One region of the Carnobacterium gallinarum DSM 4847 genome, then DNA from elsewhere that is predicted to be linked to it. Evidence: predicted binding sites of a transcription regulator. Region 1 holds the regulator's gene; each other region holds the start of a gene.
What was found. Region 1 encodes CtsR, which represses protease genes until heat stress. Its sites were predicted from a motif close to TTGGTCAAAAAAGGTCAAANA; they were not measured.

Region 1 (4,218 bases):
TTTACAGAAACTGTTTCATTTTTTGTAGTAGTTTTAGTCTTCTTTTTCTCTTCTTTCACTTGAATCCGAATTTTTCCTTTAGCTGCGCCAATTGTAACTTGATCTCCAATTTTTACAGTTCCATTTAATAATTCTTCACTTAAACGGTCTTCAATTTCTTTTTGTAAAGCACGGCGTAATGGACGTGCACCGTATTCAGGATCAAATCCAGCTTTTGAAATCACTTCAATTGCTGCTGGCGTGATTTTTACATGAATATCTAAATCGCCTAAACGTTTAATAACCACGTTGGCCATCAATTTAACAATCTCATTTAATTCATCTTTTTCAAGACTTTGGAAAACGATTGTTTCATCAATTCTATTGATAAATTCAGGTCTAAAAGCAAGTTTTAATTCTTCAAGAATTCGTTTTTCCATAGCTTTATGATCTTTCTTCTTATCCTTCGTGCTAAACCCTACTGATTTTTCATCCCGTAAAGCAGTTGCACCTAAATTAGACGTCATAATTAAAATTGTGTTCTTAAAGTCAACTTTACGTCCCTTAGCATCCGTTAAATGACCATCATCTAGAACTTGCAATAAAATATTAAAGACATCTGGATGGGCTTTTTCAACTTCATCTAGTAATACAACTGAATAAGGTTTTTGACGAATCTTCTCAGTTAATTGACCACCTTCGTCGTATCCAACATATCCAGGAGGTGAACCAATTAAACGACTTGTACTATATTTTTCCATAAACTCAGACATATCTACGCGAATTAAAGCTTCTTCATTACCAAACATAGCTTCTGCTAAAGCTTTGGCTAACTCAGTTTTTCCGACACCAGTTGGTCCTAAGAACATAAATGAACCAATTGGGCGATTAGGATCTTTCAATCCACTTCTTGCACGTCTCATCGCTCTAGAAACAGCGCTAACTGCTTCCTCTTGTCCAACAACTCGACCATGTAAAACTTTTTCTAATTTCAACAATCGTTCACTTTCTTTTTGTTCCATTTGTTGAACAGGAATTCCTGTCCATAATGAAACAACTTCTGCAACATCTGATTCAGTTACTTGCAATTTTGTACTAGACTGCTGCTTGCCTTCTTTTGCAATTAACGTTTCGATTTTTTTCTTCTGACGCATTTCTTTTGTCCGAATCATCGCAGCCTTTTCAAAATCTTGCATTTGAATAGCTACTTCTTTTTCATTTACCAATTGATCCAATTCCGCAACTGCCACAGCGACTGGCGTCGGTTTATCAGAAACATCTAAACGAACTTTAGCTGCTGACTCATCAATCAAATCAATCGCTTTATCTGGCAACTGACGAGATGTAATATAACGAGTCGAAAATTTAACAGCTGCAGAAATTGCTTCATCTGTGATTTCCACACCATGGTGATCTTCGTAGCGTGAACGCAGACCTAACAAAATCTCTTCAGCTTCTTCAGGAGAAGGTTCATCAACAGAAATCGGAGCAAATCGTCTTTCCAATGCAGCATCTTTTTCTATATATTTTTGGTATTCATCTAATGTTGTTGCACCAATTGTTTGCAATTCACCACGAGCTAAGGCTGGTTTTAGAATATTAGACGCATCAATTGCCCCTTCTGCTCCACCTGCCCCAATCAAGGTATGCAGCTCATCAATAAATAAGATAACCTGTCCATCTTGATAAATTTCTTCAATGACTTTTTTCATACGATCTTCAAACTCACCACGATACTTGGTACCGGCAACCATTGATCCCATATCTAGCATCATCAAACGTTTTTTAGCCATATCTTTAGGCACTTCACCATTAACAATCTTCTGAGCTAATCCTTCCGCAATTGCTGTTTTACCTACACCAGGTTCACCAACCAAAACAGGATTATTTTTCGTTCTACGACTTAATACTTGAATTAAACGATGAACTTCTTTATGACGTCCCACAACTGGATCCATTTTTCCTTCTTTTGCTAAAGCTGTTAAGTCACGTGCTAAAGAATCTAAAGTAGGCGTGCCACCAGTCGCTTGTTTAGGAGCCTGACGACCACGTCTTGCACCTTTCGTATTATTAACATCTGATACACCAATTTTTTTCAATAGAAGTTGGCGTGTTTTATTTAAACTAACATCTAAATTACTTAAGATTTTAGAAGAAAGAATTTCCTCTTCTCTTAACAAACCTAATAATAAATGTTCCGTTCCAACCAAAGGAGCGCCTAATCGTCTGGCTTCGTCTGTTGCAAAAGTAATCACTTGTTTTGCTCTTGGTGAATAAGGCAATAATGCATTCTTTGGTATATTTTTCATTGTTCCATATCCAGTAAAATGTTCAATTTCTTCACGAACATCTTGTTCATTAACTGCAAATTGACGTAATGTTTTTCCTGCCATACCTTCTTGTTCTACCACTAAAGCCAATAAAATATGTTCGGTACCAACGGAATGGTGACGAAAGTTTTTTGCTTCTTCTTGTGCTAAAATTAAGACTACTTTGGCTTTTTCAGTGAATAGTTCATCCATAATATTGCCTCCATTTTATGTTTTATTCGTACCTTAGATTATTTAAAAAAGCTATTAAAATTTGGGCACGTAGATGGTCTTCTAATTTTTCAGTAACAGATAAAACTGGTTTTTCCATTGCTGAGAGCATTAATGTTGCCTCTCGCTTTGTTAACATATCCTCACCATATAACTGCTGAACAATTGAATATGCATCTTTTTGTGAAATTTTATCACCAATAATTTGAATCATTGTATCAAGCATTTCTGCCTTATCTAATAATTTTACTTTAATAATTCTGATATAACCGCCACCACCACGTTTACTTTCAACTAAATAGCCTTGTTGTACAGTAAAGCGAGTATTAATTACATAATTAATTTGAGATGGCACACAATTAAATTGATTCGCCATTTCACTTCGTCTAATTTCAATCTGTTCATGAGCATTTAAAACTTGCTTCAAGTAATCTTCAATAATATCAGACATATTTTGATTTTGCATGAGTCTCCTCCTTTAAAATTTTTTATTAGGTTTTGACTAATACTGACTTTAATTATACGAGAAAATTGTTAATTTGAAAAGCAAGTCTACTTATTTCTTTCAATTTTTTATGAAAAGCTGTTACAAACTAATGATCATTCACCATTAATATATAAAAAAGCTTTAACTCAATATTGAGTTAAAGCTTTCCAGTTTATTCATTTTATCGGGAAGACAGGATTCGAACCTGCGACCCCTTGGTCCCAAACCAAGTGCTCTACCAAGCTGAGCTACTTCCCGTTTGAAAATATCACTTTAAATTAGAAAATTTAAAGCTATGCACCCAAGAGGAGTCGAACCTCTAACCGCTTGATTCGTAGTCAAGTACTCTATCCAGTTGAGCTATGGGTGCTATATGGTGCCGAGGGCCGGAATCGAACCGGCACGGTGATCACTCACCGCAGGATTTTAAGTCCTGTGCGTCTGCCAGTTCCGCCACCCCGGCATGGAATGTGGATCAGATTTCTTAAAAATCTGGGCAAACTAGAAATATTCTAGTAAGCGAAAGACGGGGTTCGAACCCGCGACCCCCACCTTGGCAAGGTGATGTTCTACCACTGAACTACTTTCGCATGGTTATTTTGTTTAATTTATTTTAAAAAAATGGTGCCGGCTAAAGGAGTTGAACCCTCGACCCTCTGATTACAAATCAGATGCTCTACCAACTGAGCTAAGCCGGCTAAAAATTTTAATGGTGCGGGTGAAGGGACTTGAACCCCCACGTCTTGCGACGCTAGATCCTAAATCTAGTGCGTCTGCCAATTCCGCCACACCCGCAAATATGGCAGTTAACTGCTCATTTTAAAAATGAATAGTTATGAGACATGCTGGGCTCGAACCAGCGACCCTCTGATTAAAAGTCAGATGCTCTACCAACTGAGCTAATGTCTCATGGTGGGGGTTAACGGGTTCGAACCGCTGACCCTCTGCTTGTAAGGCAGATGCTCTCCCAGCTGAGCTAAACCCCCAAAATAAATGGTTTTTATAAATAAATGAATCAATCTCGCGTGGCAACGTCCTACCCTCACAGGGGGAAACCCCCAACTACTCTCGGCGCTGAAAAGCTTAACTGCTGTGTTCGGCATGGGAACAGGTGTATCCTTCTCGCTATCGCCACCACACTTTTTTTCCGCCAACTTACGTTGCGACTCTTCGGCTGTTTCCTTCACTTTGCTTCTCATGTACATTAGTACA
Region 2 (4,218 bases), 1.6 Mb from region 1:
CAGTTTCTATCGCCATTAACCAATCATCGGGAAGATCATTATGGTGGACCAATTGGAAATCGTTACCGTCTGCTAAGTGAACTTATTAAAGCTACTCGTGAAATATGGGAAAAGCCTTTGTTTGTTCGAGTTTCTTGTGAGGATTATGTTCCTGATGGAGCTCATCTGGAAGACTATATATTGATGAGTAAATGGATGCGGGATGCTGGTGTAGATGTTATTGATGTCTCAACAGGTGGATTAATTCCAGTTCAACCACCAGCTGTTTTTCCTGGTTATCAAGTGCCTTATGCAGATAAAATTCGGAATTCAGTTGGTATTGCTACTGGAGCAGTTGGTTTAATTACAACGGCTAATCAAGCAGAAGAAATACTTGAAAATAATCGAGCAGACTTAGTATTTTTAGGGCGTGAATTGCTGAGAAATCCATATTGGGTAAGGGATGCGGCAATTGAATTAAATGATTTAGAGCAATTAGATGCGCCAGTAGCTTATCAAAGAGGCTGGTGAAAATAAAAATACTCTACTAGCTGGATAAGTATTCCCAGTTAGTAGAGTATTTTTAAGTATTAATGTGCCAACTCACTATCAAGAATAGTAACTAATTCTTCAGGTGTAATATGCTCATCAAAAATATGTTTGCCAATAATTACTGTTGGGACAAAGAAAATCCCCGATGCTTCAGCCTCAGCAATTATTCCATTAATCTGTTCTTGATTCGGTTGATTTTTTAAGTCTACTGTTTTTTCAATGTATTCGGCTACTTCTTCATTGGTTAATTCCTTCCAAGCACTTTGATGTTGGAATAAAAAGTTCATATTTTCAAGAGCTTTTTCTGGATTAGAATAATCTAGATGATGATGTGCAACATTTCCTTTTTGCAGAGAAGGTTTTTCTTTATCAAAATGTTTGATAATACGTTGAATTTTCCCAGCAGCAACGTAATGATCTAATGTCTCAGTTGATAAATCATGCCACATTTTACAAAAAGGGCAACTTAGATTAATAAATTCAATTACTTTAACAGGTGCATCTTCATTTCCTATTTTGAACCCAAAATCTGTTCCAACTTTTGTTGCATCAATTTTACTAATATCCATAAATAAAATCCTCCTTAAGAATCACTGGTTTTATTATAACGCGAATCACCAAAATAAAGCAGCTTTTTGCTTAATGATTAAAAAAACTAGAGAAGTCAAATTTTCGACTTTTCTAGTTTTAGTACGGTTTATTTTGATAATGATGAACTGTTTACCATGATTTCATCGATTAGGCCGTATGCTTTAGCTTCTTCAGCACTCATAAAGTTATCACGGTCAGTATCTTTAGCGATGACTTCAATTGGTTGTCCAGTTTGTTCAGATAAAATCTTGTTTAAACGATCGCGAGTTTTTAAGATATGACGAGCAGTAATTTCAATTTCAGTTGCTTGTCCTTGGGCACCACCTGATGGTTGGTGAATCATAATTTCAGCATTTGGTAATGCAAAACGTTTGCCTTTTGTACCAGCTGTTAATAGGAAACTTCCCATTGATGCTGCAAGTCCCATAGCAATTGTTTGAACGTCAGCTTTAATGAAGTTCATTGTGTCATAGATAGCCAATCCAGCAGTGACACTACCGCCTGGTGAGTTAATATAAATGTAGATATCTTTTTCAGAATCTTGAGCATCTAAGAAAAGTAGTTGGGCAATAACCGCATTAGCCAAATTATCGTCAACTGGACCACTTAACATGATGATTCGATCTTTTAATAGACGAGAGTAAATATCATACGCACGCTCTCCTCTTGATGATTGTTCAATGACTGTAGGTATTAAGTTCATATATTATTTCCTCCTTCATAAGGTTCGTGTTGAATTTATTGTAACATAGAATAGTTACTTGTTACTACATTGTATTTTACTCCAATGGTCAATAAAGGTCAATTTTTTTTGCTTAGAAAAATATTTTTTTGAGGGGGAGCTGAAAAAAATAGTAGCTATGGAAAAGTATGATACCTAAATTATTTACTTAAATTAAGAAGGTAGGTAGTAAATTTGACAAGTAAAAACTTTTGTATTTTTATAAACCTTTTGAATTTCTGCTTGTCTTTTCAGATAAATTCAGATAAACTAGAATAGTTGAGTTTTTAGTCGCCTTAGTGTAATGGATATCACGTAAGATTCCGGTTCTTGAGATGAGGGTTCGATTCCCCCAGGCGACATTTTTATAAGAATGTATAAATAGACTGACATTCTCAAAATAATAGTGGCGCACTATCTGTTTTTCCTATAAAAACAGATAGTGTTTTTTTTCGTTAAATTAATTAGATAGTTTTTGATTTTATTTAGTTTAGGATTAGAGAATAGAATTAAGTAAATAAAAAATACTGGCAAGCAATATACTCACCAGTATTAAATAATTATAAAGAAAATCAATTGTTATTCTAAACCAATATTTGCTTTTGAAATAGCTACTCCATCAGTGAAGGCCATGTTGAAATTACTACCAATACTACCGCTTGTATTTTTTGACCAACTAACTAAGGTCGTTGTAGAACCATTAACAAGTGATGTTGAGTAAGAATCTGCTTCGCCAAATTGTGCGATTGCTGCATCGTAGGTAAACGTACTATCTGTTGGAACAGCGTTGAATTGTTCTAGTGTTACTTTTTCATGTTTTGGAACTTTTAAACCAGTTATTGCTTTATTTACTGCTTTATCATTAGAAAACATAACAACTAGTGACGTCATAATATCTCCACCTTTTAAACCAGCCCAAGAAGCCATTTTTGTTGTGACACCTTGAAGTTGATAATCAGAAGTTGTCATAGGTTTGCCGAATTCAGCTACAACTGAATCATAGGATGATCCACCTTCACCGCTGTTTAAGATGTCACCTAAAGTAATTGTATCGAATTTAGTTTTAAGAGTTGTGTCAGTATCTTTTTTAGGTTCTTCTTTTTTAGTATCTTCTTTAGTATCTTCTTTTTTCTTAGTTTCTGTAGTTTTTTTGCTAGTAGTTGCAGAGTCACCATTACCACCAAGGTTTGCTCCGATACCTCCAACTACGAAAATGATAATTAACCAAAACCACCATTTCTTTAAAATTGATTTTTTCTGAGTTGTATCTTTTTTCGCCATTTTGACATCTCCCTTTTTATTATAGTTTGAAACTAATATAAATATCTAATACACTATTTAACAAGTAATCGCTATAATTTATAGAATTTAGTTATAGAATAATTGCTTTGGTTAGCCAACTATAGCGTTACGTAGAATTAAAAGTAATGTTATTTTATACTTATACGTATCATTTTACCATCAAGAGTAATTGGATACAATATGAAACGAAAGATAACTAGTTAAATTAAACTCATTTTTAATATAAAAACAAGTTGATTTCTTTTTAAGCGTTTTCGTAAATTTCTATTCCCCAGAAAAATATGGTATGATAAAGCTATAAAAGTAAGGAAAGAGGGAGAGAGTCTTATGAATTTTGAACAAAAATTTAGTCAACAACAAAAACAAGTTCAAAAAATGGCCATGACCCAACAATTACAACAATCTATTCAAATGCTTCAATATAATGCAGAAGAACTGGCTAATTTTTTAGAGCAAAAAGCTTTAGAAAATCCTTTAATTGAAGTTACAGTTGAAAGAGATTTTGCTGGCGAATCTTCACTTTACCCAATTCAAAAAACAAATTATCAAAATAGTGGCAATCATGAGGACGTTAATTATTTAAATCAAGTCCCAGATACAAGTACTTCGTTATTTGAATTTTTATTGGAACAGATTCATTTAACTATGCGTGATACTTATTTAAGAGAGTTGGTTTTGCTATTAACAGAAAACATAGATGATAACGGCTATTTAAAAATTGATTTAGAAGAAGCTGCTAAGGTTGTGGGAGCAGAAGATATCCAGATGTTAGATGCCCTGACATTATTACAACAACTAGATCCACCAGGTGTAGGAGCTAGAAATTTACAAGAATGCTTAATGCTTCAAATTGAACGAGATGATGATGCCCCTAATATGGCTTATGTAATTATAGAAGAAGAGTTCGAGAATTTTGCTAATCGTAAATGGAAAGAGATTACAAAAAACTTTGATATTTCATTAGAAGAAATTCAAGAAATATTTGATTATGTGCAAACGTTAACGCCACGTCCAGGAGCTGTTTATGATGGTTCTAGAGAACAGTATATTCGTCCGGACTTAGTGGTTAGAAT
Region 3 (4,218 bases), on a different contig from region 1:
CCACTTTCAGCATTTACTTTATTGTCTTTGATGTTGCTTTCAATGTTCCCGATTAATTCTGGATCAGAAAGAACCATTAAGTGGGCATCAAATACTTGAGCTTCTTTTTCACCTAAGCTTTCAGCAGCTTTTTTACGGATCAATTCAAGTTCTTGTTTTGCTTTATCTAATGCTTTTGCAAGACGTTCATTTTCTGAAGCAGAGTCCTCAACTGTAATTTTGTTGAATGATAAATCGGGTTCAATTAGCATATAAACTTTAGCAATAGCTACGCCATCACTTGCTGCAATCCCCTTTAACATTTCAACCATTATTCAGCTAAGCCTTCTTTCTTCATTGTTTCTACGATTCCAGCGATAGCATCAGCTTCGTCAGCACCTTCAGCAGTAATGACAACATCAGCACCTTGGCCAACGCCTAATGACATAACTCCCATGATAGATTTTAAGTTTACAGATTTACCTTTGTATTCTAAATTGATATCTGAGTTAAATTTGCTTGCTGTTTGCACTAATAATGTAGCTGGGCGTGCATGGATCCCTGTATCTGCTACTACATGAAATTCGCGTTTTTCCATAATAATTAAGTCTCCTTCAAAATATATATTTTATTTTAGAGTTACAATTAAAAACACAATTAAAAGTCGAAAAATCGCCTTCTAATAAGTGATTATTCAAAAATAACCCTTTCATCTTTAAAGATTACCATTTTTTACATCATTCTACAACTATTTTCTGCTTTTCTTTACCGAACTTTTAATTTTCAGTCGGAACCAGACGATAAATGGTTTCACCACGAAGTTTTGCTTCTCCAACAATTTGATTTTTTTGCGGATGACTTAGCCAAATTGTTCTAAATATCATGAAATCTTCCTTTTTAACTAACAGTTCTGAAATACTGCCGGCAACCAGTTCATCCACTTGATTTTGCATTTCTTCAGATGACATTAAATTCCCTTCTTTCTAGTTATTTTACATTCTTCATCAAGAGAAAAATACTTAGGATTTTCTTGTGAACTAACTCTTCCAATATACGCTTAAACTCTGTTAATCACAAATTTATTATACTACAAATCAGAGAATACGAATCATCCAATTTACTCATTATTATTTAATAATGATGGTTTCAGCTTGGTTATATAATATAGTAGAAACTAGAATTTTCCTAATTGAAGACTATTTACATTTCACTATTTTAGATTAAAAACGGAATAGGTAGACGCTAAAGTGTAGCTCTTATAGTGATTTACATTTCACTATTTTAGATTAAAAACAGGTACCCCAATTAACCCTGTAGTATCAAGGGGTTAGAAAGGCTACTCTGTCGACCTCGTGTTTTTTTAGATTTCTTTGTTTTCATTTTAACATAACTTCACCAAATTATCATCAAGAAACCAGTATTAGCATGGGCTAGGGCAAATCTGTCGATCTCCCCACTTTTTTACACTATCGTAGGTCGACAGATTCTCACAATGTTCATTTTTAAATACACTAAAAATCAATAAATCTAAGCAAAGAACTTGAAAGTCAATAAAGGTCAGTGTATAATGATATTCATCAAGGTCAGTAAAGGTCAGCCTTTTTATTCAGTAAACTTGTTGTGCCTTTTTCTGTTCTTTGCTTAAAACTAAAAACAAACACTATTATCGAAAGGTTGTGACTTTTATGTTATGTCAAAACTGTAATCAATACGATGCAACAATTCATTTATATACAAGTATGAACGGCCAACGAGGACAAATTGATTTGTGCCAAAATTGCTATCAAGAATTAAAAGCTGCTAAAGAACGTGGCGATTTAAAAATGAACCGCCCTAGTTCGCCAGATCCTTTTGGACTTGGTGGTTTAGATGATTTATTTAAATCATTGCAAGGGAATCAACCCGCTCAAGGTCAGCCACATTCACAAAATTTACCTCCAACTCAAACTGGTGGTGGAAATGGTGGAGGTCGACGACCAAATGGTAGTCAAGGCGGCTTATTGGGAGAATATGGTACCAACTTAACTGATTTAGCCAAACAAGGAAGTATCGATCCAGTTATTGGACGCGATCATGAAATTCAACGTGTGATTGAAATACTAAATCGCCGAACTAAAAATAATCCTGTTCTAATTGGAGAACCGGGAGTTGGTAAAACTGCTGTCGTTGAAGGATTAGCTCAAAAAATTATTGAAGGCAATGTTCCTCAAAAACTAATGGATAAAGAAGTAATTCGTTTAGATGTTGCTAGCCTAGTTCAAGGTACTGGAATTCGTGGTCAATTTGAAGAACGTATGCAACAATTAATGGCCGAATTGAAAAAGAATCCTCAAATCATCCTCTTTGTTGATGAAGTTCATGAAATCGTAGGTGCTGGTAGTGCTGAGGGTAGTATGGATGCAGGCAATATGTTAAAACCTGCCTTAGCTCGTGGAGAATTGCAAATGGTTGGTGCAACCACTCTTAAAGAGTACCGTACTATTGAAAAAGATGCAGCCTTAGAACGTCGGATGCAACCTGTTCGAGTTGATGAACCTACTCAAGAAGAAACGATTACTATTCTTAAAGGAATTCAAAAAAAATATGAAGATTATCACCAAGTTAGCTATACAGATGAAGCCATTAAAAGTGCTGTAACTCTATCTAGTCGGTACATTCAGGATCGTTTCTTGCCAGATAAGGCAATTGATCTACTTGACGAATCTGGTTCTAAGAAAAATTTGACGATTCAAACAGTTGATCCTAAAATTATTGAAGACAAACTAGCCGAAGCTGCTGCTCAAAAACAAGCCGCTCTTCAGCAAGAAGACTATGAAAAAGCAGCTTTTTATCGAGACCAAGCAACTAAACTAGCTGCTATGCGCGATCAGCAACAACCTGAAACAGAAAAACCAATCGTTACTGAAAAAGATATGGAACAAATCATTGAGATGAAAACCAATATTCCAGTTGGGGATATTAAAGAAAAAGAACAAACTCAACTGCGTAATATTGCTGATGATCTAATGAAACATGTGATTGGACAAAATGAAGCCATTGAAAAAGTTTCTAAAGCTATTCGTCGTAATCGAATTGGACTAAATAAAAAGAATCGTCCAATTGGATCCTTCTTATTTGTTGGACCAACCGGTGTTGGAAAAACTGAATTAGCGAAACAACTAGCAGTTGAATTATTTGGAACTGAGGATTCTATTATTCGATTTGATATGAGTGAGTATATGGAAAAACACAGTGTTGCTAAATTAATTGGTTCCCCTCCTGGTTATGTTGGCTATGATGAAGCTGGACAGTTAACAGAGAAAGTCCGTCGAAATCCGTATAGCATTCTTTTATTAGATGAAATTGAAAAAGCTCATCCAGATGTAATGCATATGTTCTTACAGATTTTAGATGATGGACGCCTAACAGATGCTCAAGGACGTACAGTTAGTTTCAAAGATACGATTATTATTATGACTAGTAATGCGGGTACTGGAAATGTTGAGGCTAACGTTGGTTTTGCTGCTACAAATAGTTCTAAACAAAGTTCCGTGCTCAACCAACTAACAGACTTTTTCAAGCCTGAATTTATTAATCGTTTTGATGCGATTGTTGAATTCAATCAATTAGATAAAGTTCATTTAATTGAAATCGTTGATTTAATGTTACAAGATGTGAATACAATGTTAGTCGATCAAGGGATTTCAATTGATGTGGATCAAAGTGCAAAAGAAAAATTAGTTGAACTTGGGTATGATCCTAAGATGGGAGCTAGACCTTTACGTCGAGTGATTCAAGAACAAATAGAAGACAAGATTGCTGACTTCTATCTTGACCATCCAGAGATTAAGATTTTAACTGCAACATTGGATGATGCCAATGAAATCAAAGTTTTAGCAAAAGAGATAGATGCACCTACTTCTGAAGTCGTTTTAACTAAAACAGCTGACGAAGAATAACTAAAAGAACAAATCCCCAAAGTTATCTAGGGATTTGTTCTTTTTATTTGCACTTATTATCCTGTAATAATTTTTTCTGTTGGGTATAAATAATTTAAATCCTCTTTTTCTTTTGGTACAAGTAGCATCAGCATATATAACATCCCTACCCGACCAATAAACATTAAAAGCATAATCATAATTTTGCCAAAAATTGATAAACTAGGAGTAATTCCTAGGGATAAACCTGTTGTTCCAAATGCCGAAGCAACTTCTAGAACAATCGAAATCAAACTATGTTTTTCCGTGACACTTAAGACTA
Region 4 (4,218 bases), on a different contig from region 1:
AAATGACTGCATGGATTCTTTAAAGAAAGATATAACACTATACAAAATAAAACTTAATAAGATACGTTCCAATTATATTTCCTTTGTCTATGGACAAAAAGGAGAAGAAAAAGTTGAGCATGCTTTAAGAAAATTAAAAGAAATATATAACTATCACTATTTTAGAAATATTGGAATTGCATGTTGTAATGAACAAGCAGATATTGATTTTTTGGCTGTATCCAGAGCAGGTATTTTCATAATAGAAGTAAAGAATATTAGTGATACAGTAAACAAACAAGCCAAGATTCACTTTATGAAAGATGGCCGAGTAGAAAGAATATATGGCAATGGAACTCAAGCTAGAGATACTGAAATTTTGAATCAGCATAATTTCCATGAAAAAGTTGTTAAAAATTTTTTAAAGGAAAATAGATGTGAAAGGGTACCTATTCACTCGATTATTGTCATTGCTAATGATCATATAGATATCAAAAATGAGAATGATTTATTGCAAGTTGTACGTATTGATATGTTGGTTAGACTAATGGATTCTAAAGTGGAAAAAATAAACCAGCAAATGTATCTAAGCTTAGTTGATTTGATTGATCTAAATAAAAAAGAAGAAAAAGTCCGGAATGTAACAGTCTTAAATGATGAGATAGTTAAAAAAATTATTCAATTAAATGATGAATTTTAACTAAGAGAAAAAGATTTAATCTGGATTTAGTTTACCATAATAAAATTATGGTAAACTAAATGTATTTGCTCCATCTAATAGTTAATCGTACTTTCTTTTTAGGCTGAACCTTTCTTTTTTTAAAGTTTAGCTAATCTAGAATGGATTGAAGATAAGCGCTAGTAGGGCTACAAATTTCGGAACATGACTTTCATGTTTTAGAAAAAGAAATGTAGCTATTAGACAGTCTAATTTAATTTAGATTGTCTTTTTTTAATTTCTTTATAATTCGATAATAAACAAACTATAAGTTTATTAGAATGAAATCATAAATATGGAGTTATTCTGTCGAAGTGTTATAATTTTTTTGTAGAGAATTCATTGATTTTAACTAAAATAAAAAATTTAGAAGTTCTAAAATTTGAAAAGGCGAGTGTCTCATGTATAAACAAGAAGAAACAAAACCTGATTTTAAAGCAGATATCTATCATCGTTTAGGAGCAGCTATTTTATACGGCATGATTGCCAGTATTGGAATTAACTTTTTTCTAGTACCAGCAAAAGTTTACTCAAGTGGAATTACAGGTTTAGCGCAATTATTAGCAAAAATCTTACAAGAATTTCTTCATTATAATGTATCCATGTCTATCCTAATTTTGGTCTTGAATTTGCCATTGATTTTCCTTTCATGGAAAAAATTAGGTCGTAGCTTTACGATTTATAGTCTAGTTTCGGTTTTATCTTCGGCTTTTTTCTTGCATGTCATTCCGATAACCGTTATAACCACGAATCCATTAGTTGCCGCAATTTTTGGCGGAGGTTTATGTGGGATAGGTGTGGGGATTTGCTTGAAATATGGTCTTTCAACGGGTGGCGTGGATATTATTGCGATAGTTGTTCAAATGGCAACCGGGCGTAAAATTGGTCAATTAAATTTCTTCGTAAATGGCATGATTTTAGTCGTTGCCGGCTTTTTATTCGGCTGGGAGCTAGCTTTATATAGTATTATTGCAATCTATGTCAATTGTCATATGGTGGATTTCTTCCATACACGTCAGCAAAAAGTGACGGTGACGATCATCACTAAAAAAGGCGGACTTGTAGAAGCGAAATTGAAAGAATGCTACATTCATGGTGTGACGGTCATTGATCGTGGTTACGGATTATACACCAACGAACCTGTGAAAATGTTTATTACGGTTGTATCGAAGTACGAATTGCTTCATCTAGAAACAATAGTCAAAGAAGCGGATCCGAAAGCTTTTGTCAATGTACAGCAAACAACCGCCTTAGTTGGAAATTTCAGACAAATTTAATTAAAAAAAACAAGCTCATTAGTACCTTAAAAGTTGTACTAACGGGCTTTTTTTGTTAGTCTTAGCAGTGAAAAAAGAATTTAAAAAAGGCATAAAAAAAGTTTGACCTTTACTGACCAATGTCGTATAATAGACTCAGAAAGCAATAGGGAGGGAAACCAAATGGAATTAGAAAAATTAACTACAACAATGCAACAAGCCTTAGGTGATGCACAGCAAATTGCTGTCACACGACATAATCAAGACATCGATATTGTACATTTATGGAAAATATTTTTAACTCCAGATCATTTTGCTAGAGGGCTATATCAAGAAGTAGGCTTAGATATCGCTGCCTTTGAAAGTAAAATCGATCAAGAGTTAGACCGCTATCCTTCCGTTGAAGGCGGGAATGTCCAATATGGTCAAGGCATGAGCCAAAATTTATATAACTTATTATTAGAAGCGGATAAGATTAGAGAAAGCTTCAAAGATGAGTATATGGCAACAGAAACAGTTGTCTTAGGCTTAATGAAACTAAAAAATTACAGTTTGACCAACTATTTAAAAGAACAAGGCATTACTGAAAAAGCCTTAAAAGAATTAATTGAACAAATGCGAGGAGGAGATCGAGTGACATCACAAAATCAAGAAGAACAATATCAAGCATTAGAAAAATATGGAACAGATTTAATCCAAGCTGTTAAAAGCGGCAAACAAGATCCAGTTATTGGACGAGATGAAGAAATCCGCGATGTGATTCGGATTCTTTCACGTAAAACAAAAAATAATCCAGTATTAATCGGTGAACCAGGTGTTGGTAAAACAGCGATTATTGAAGGATTAGCACAACGAATCGTCCGTAAAGACGTTCCAGAAAACTTAAAAGATAAAACAATTTTCTCATTGGATATGGGTGCCTTAATTGCAGGTGCGAAGTTCCGTGGGGAATTTGAAGAGCGTCTAAAAGCAGTCTTAAAAGAAGTTAAGAAAAGTGATGGACGAATTATTCTCTTTATTGATGAGATTCATACGATTGTTGGTGCTGGAAAAACTGAAGGTAGTATGGATGCCGGAAATCTATTAAAACCAATGCTGGCTCGTGGTGAGCTACACTGTATTGGTGCCACAACGTTAGATGAATATCGTCAATATATGGAAAAAGACAAAGCGTTAGAACGTCGTTTCCAAAGAGTCGTTGTGAATGAGCCAACGGTTGAAGATACAATTAGTATTTTACGTGGATTAAAAGAACGCTTTGAGATTCACCACAGTGTGAATATTCATGACAATGCTTTAGTTGCTGCGGCGACTTTATCGAATCGTTATATCACAGATCGCTATTTGCCAGATAAAGCGATTGATTTAATTGATGAAGCCTGTGCCACTATTCGAGTGGAAATGAATTCAATGCCAACTGAATTAGACCAAGTAACACGCCGTTTAATGCAGTTAGAGATTGAAGAAGCGGCCTTGAAAAAAGAAAACGATGACGCTAGCAAAAAACGTCTAAGTCTTATCCAAGAAGAACTTTCTGAATTGAGAGAACAAGCCAATCAATTGAAAATGAAATGGGAAACTGAAAAAGAAGAAGTCTCTAAAATCCGCGACAAACGTGCAGAAATCGAACAAGCGCGTCGTGAATTGGAAGATGCGGAAAGCAACTATGACTTAGAACGTGCTGCAGTCTTGCGCCATGGTCAAATTCCAGCTTTAGAAAAAGAAATTGAAGAATTAGAAGCTGAAAATGAAGCGAAAATTCAAGGAGACGATCGTCTTGTTCAAGAAGCAGTAACCGATAATGAAATTGCTACTGTAATTGGAAGAATGACTGGTATTCCTGTAAGCAAATTAGTCGAAGGTGATCGTGAAAAACTACTAAAACTTGGCGATACGTTGCATCAACGTGTCATTGGACAAGAAGAAGCAGTAGACAGCGTAACCGATGCTGTTATTCGTGCGCGTGCTGGCTTACAAGATCCATCTCGTCCTCTTGGTTCATTCTTATTCCTAGGTCCAACTGGGGTTGGGAAAACAGAATTAGCCAAAGCTCTAGCTGAGAATTTATTTGATTCTGAAGAGCATATGGTGCGAATTGATATGAGTGAGTATATGGAAAAACACAGTGTTTCTCGTTTAGTTGGTGCGCCTCCTGGTTATGTTGGATATGAAGAAGGCGGTCAATTAACAGAAGCGGTTCGTCGTAGCCCATATACAATCGTTTTGTTAGATGAGATTGAAAAAGCACATCCAGATGTCTTTAAC

Region 2: clpP (ATP-dependent Clp endopeptidase proteolytic subunit ClpP) is a predicted target of CtsR. The motif match lies at 1,910-1,930, and genes of this name have one in related genera.
Region 3: BR43_RS01745 (ATP-dependent Clp protease ATP-binding subunit) is a predicted target of CtsR. The motif match lies at 1,559-1,579, and genes of this name have one in related genera.
Region 4: clpB (ATP-dependent chaperone ClpB) is a predicted target of CtsR. The motif match lies at 2,074-2,094, and genes of this name have one in related genera.

What each region holds. Positions count from the first base shown of each region.
Region 1 is NZ_JQLU01000005.1:656,196-660,413, forward strand. It holds gene BR43_RS07960 (ATP-dependent Clp protease ATP-binding subunit) at 1-2,501, opposite strand, end outside; gene BR43_RS07965 (CtsR family transcriptional regulator) at 2,524-2,985, opposite strand; tRNA gene BR43_RS07970 (tRNA-Pro) at 3,191-3,264, opposite strand; tRNA gene BR43_RS07975 (tRNA-Arg) at 3,303-3,376, opposite strand; tRNA gene BR43_RS07980 (tRNA-Leu) at 3,381-3,469, opposite strand; tRNA gene BR43_RS07985 (tRNA-Gly) at 3,525-3,596, opposite strand; tRNA gene BR43_RS07990 (tRNA-Thr) at 3,629-3,704, opposite strand; tRNA gene BR43_RS07995 (tRNA-Leu) at 3,717-3,801, opposite strand; tRNA gene BR43_RS08000 (tRNA-Lys) at 3,843-3,915, opposite strand; tRNA gene BR43_RS08005 (tRNA-Val) at 3,917-3,992, opposite strand; rRNA gene rrf (5S ribosomal RNA) at 4,030-4,145, opposite strand.
Region 2 is NZ_JQLU01000005.1:2,234,326-2,238,543, forward strand. It holds gene namA (NADPH dehydrogenase NamA) at 1-510, shown strand, start outside; gene BR43_RS15135 (thioredoxin domain-containing protein) at 570-1,100, opposite strand; gene clpP (ATP-dependent Clp endopeptidase proteolytic subunit ClpP) at 1,229-1,825, opposite strand; tRNA gene BR43_RS15145 (tRNA-Arg) at 2,134-2,205, shown strand; gene BR43_RS15150 (DUF3862 domain-containing protein) at 2,423-3,124, opposite strand; gene rpoN (RNA polymerase factor sigma-54) at 3,473-4,218, shown strand, end outside.
Region 3 is NZ_JQLU01000003.1:161,419-165,636, forward strand. It holds gene ptsP (phosphoenolpyruvate--protein phosphotransferase) at 1-311, opposite strand, end outside; gene BR43_RS01735 (phosphocarrier protein HPr) at 311-577, opposite strand; gene BR43_RS01740 (hypothetical protein) at 756-947, opposite strand; gene BR43_RS01745 (ATP-dependent Clp protease ATP-binding subunit) at 1,665-3,917, shown strand; gene BR43_RS01750 (TrkH family potassium uptake protein) at 3,974-4,218, opposite strand, start outside.
Region 4 is NZ_JQLU01000004.1:178,029-182,246, forward strand. It holds gene BR43_RS03575 (nuclease-related domain-containing protein) at 1-679, shown strand, start outside; gene BR43_RS03580 (YitT family protein) at 1,099-1,974, shown strand; gene clpB (ATP-dependent chaperone ClpB) at 2,137-4,218, shown strand, end outside.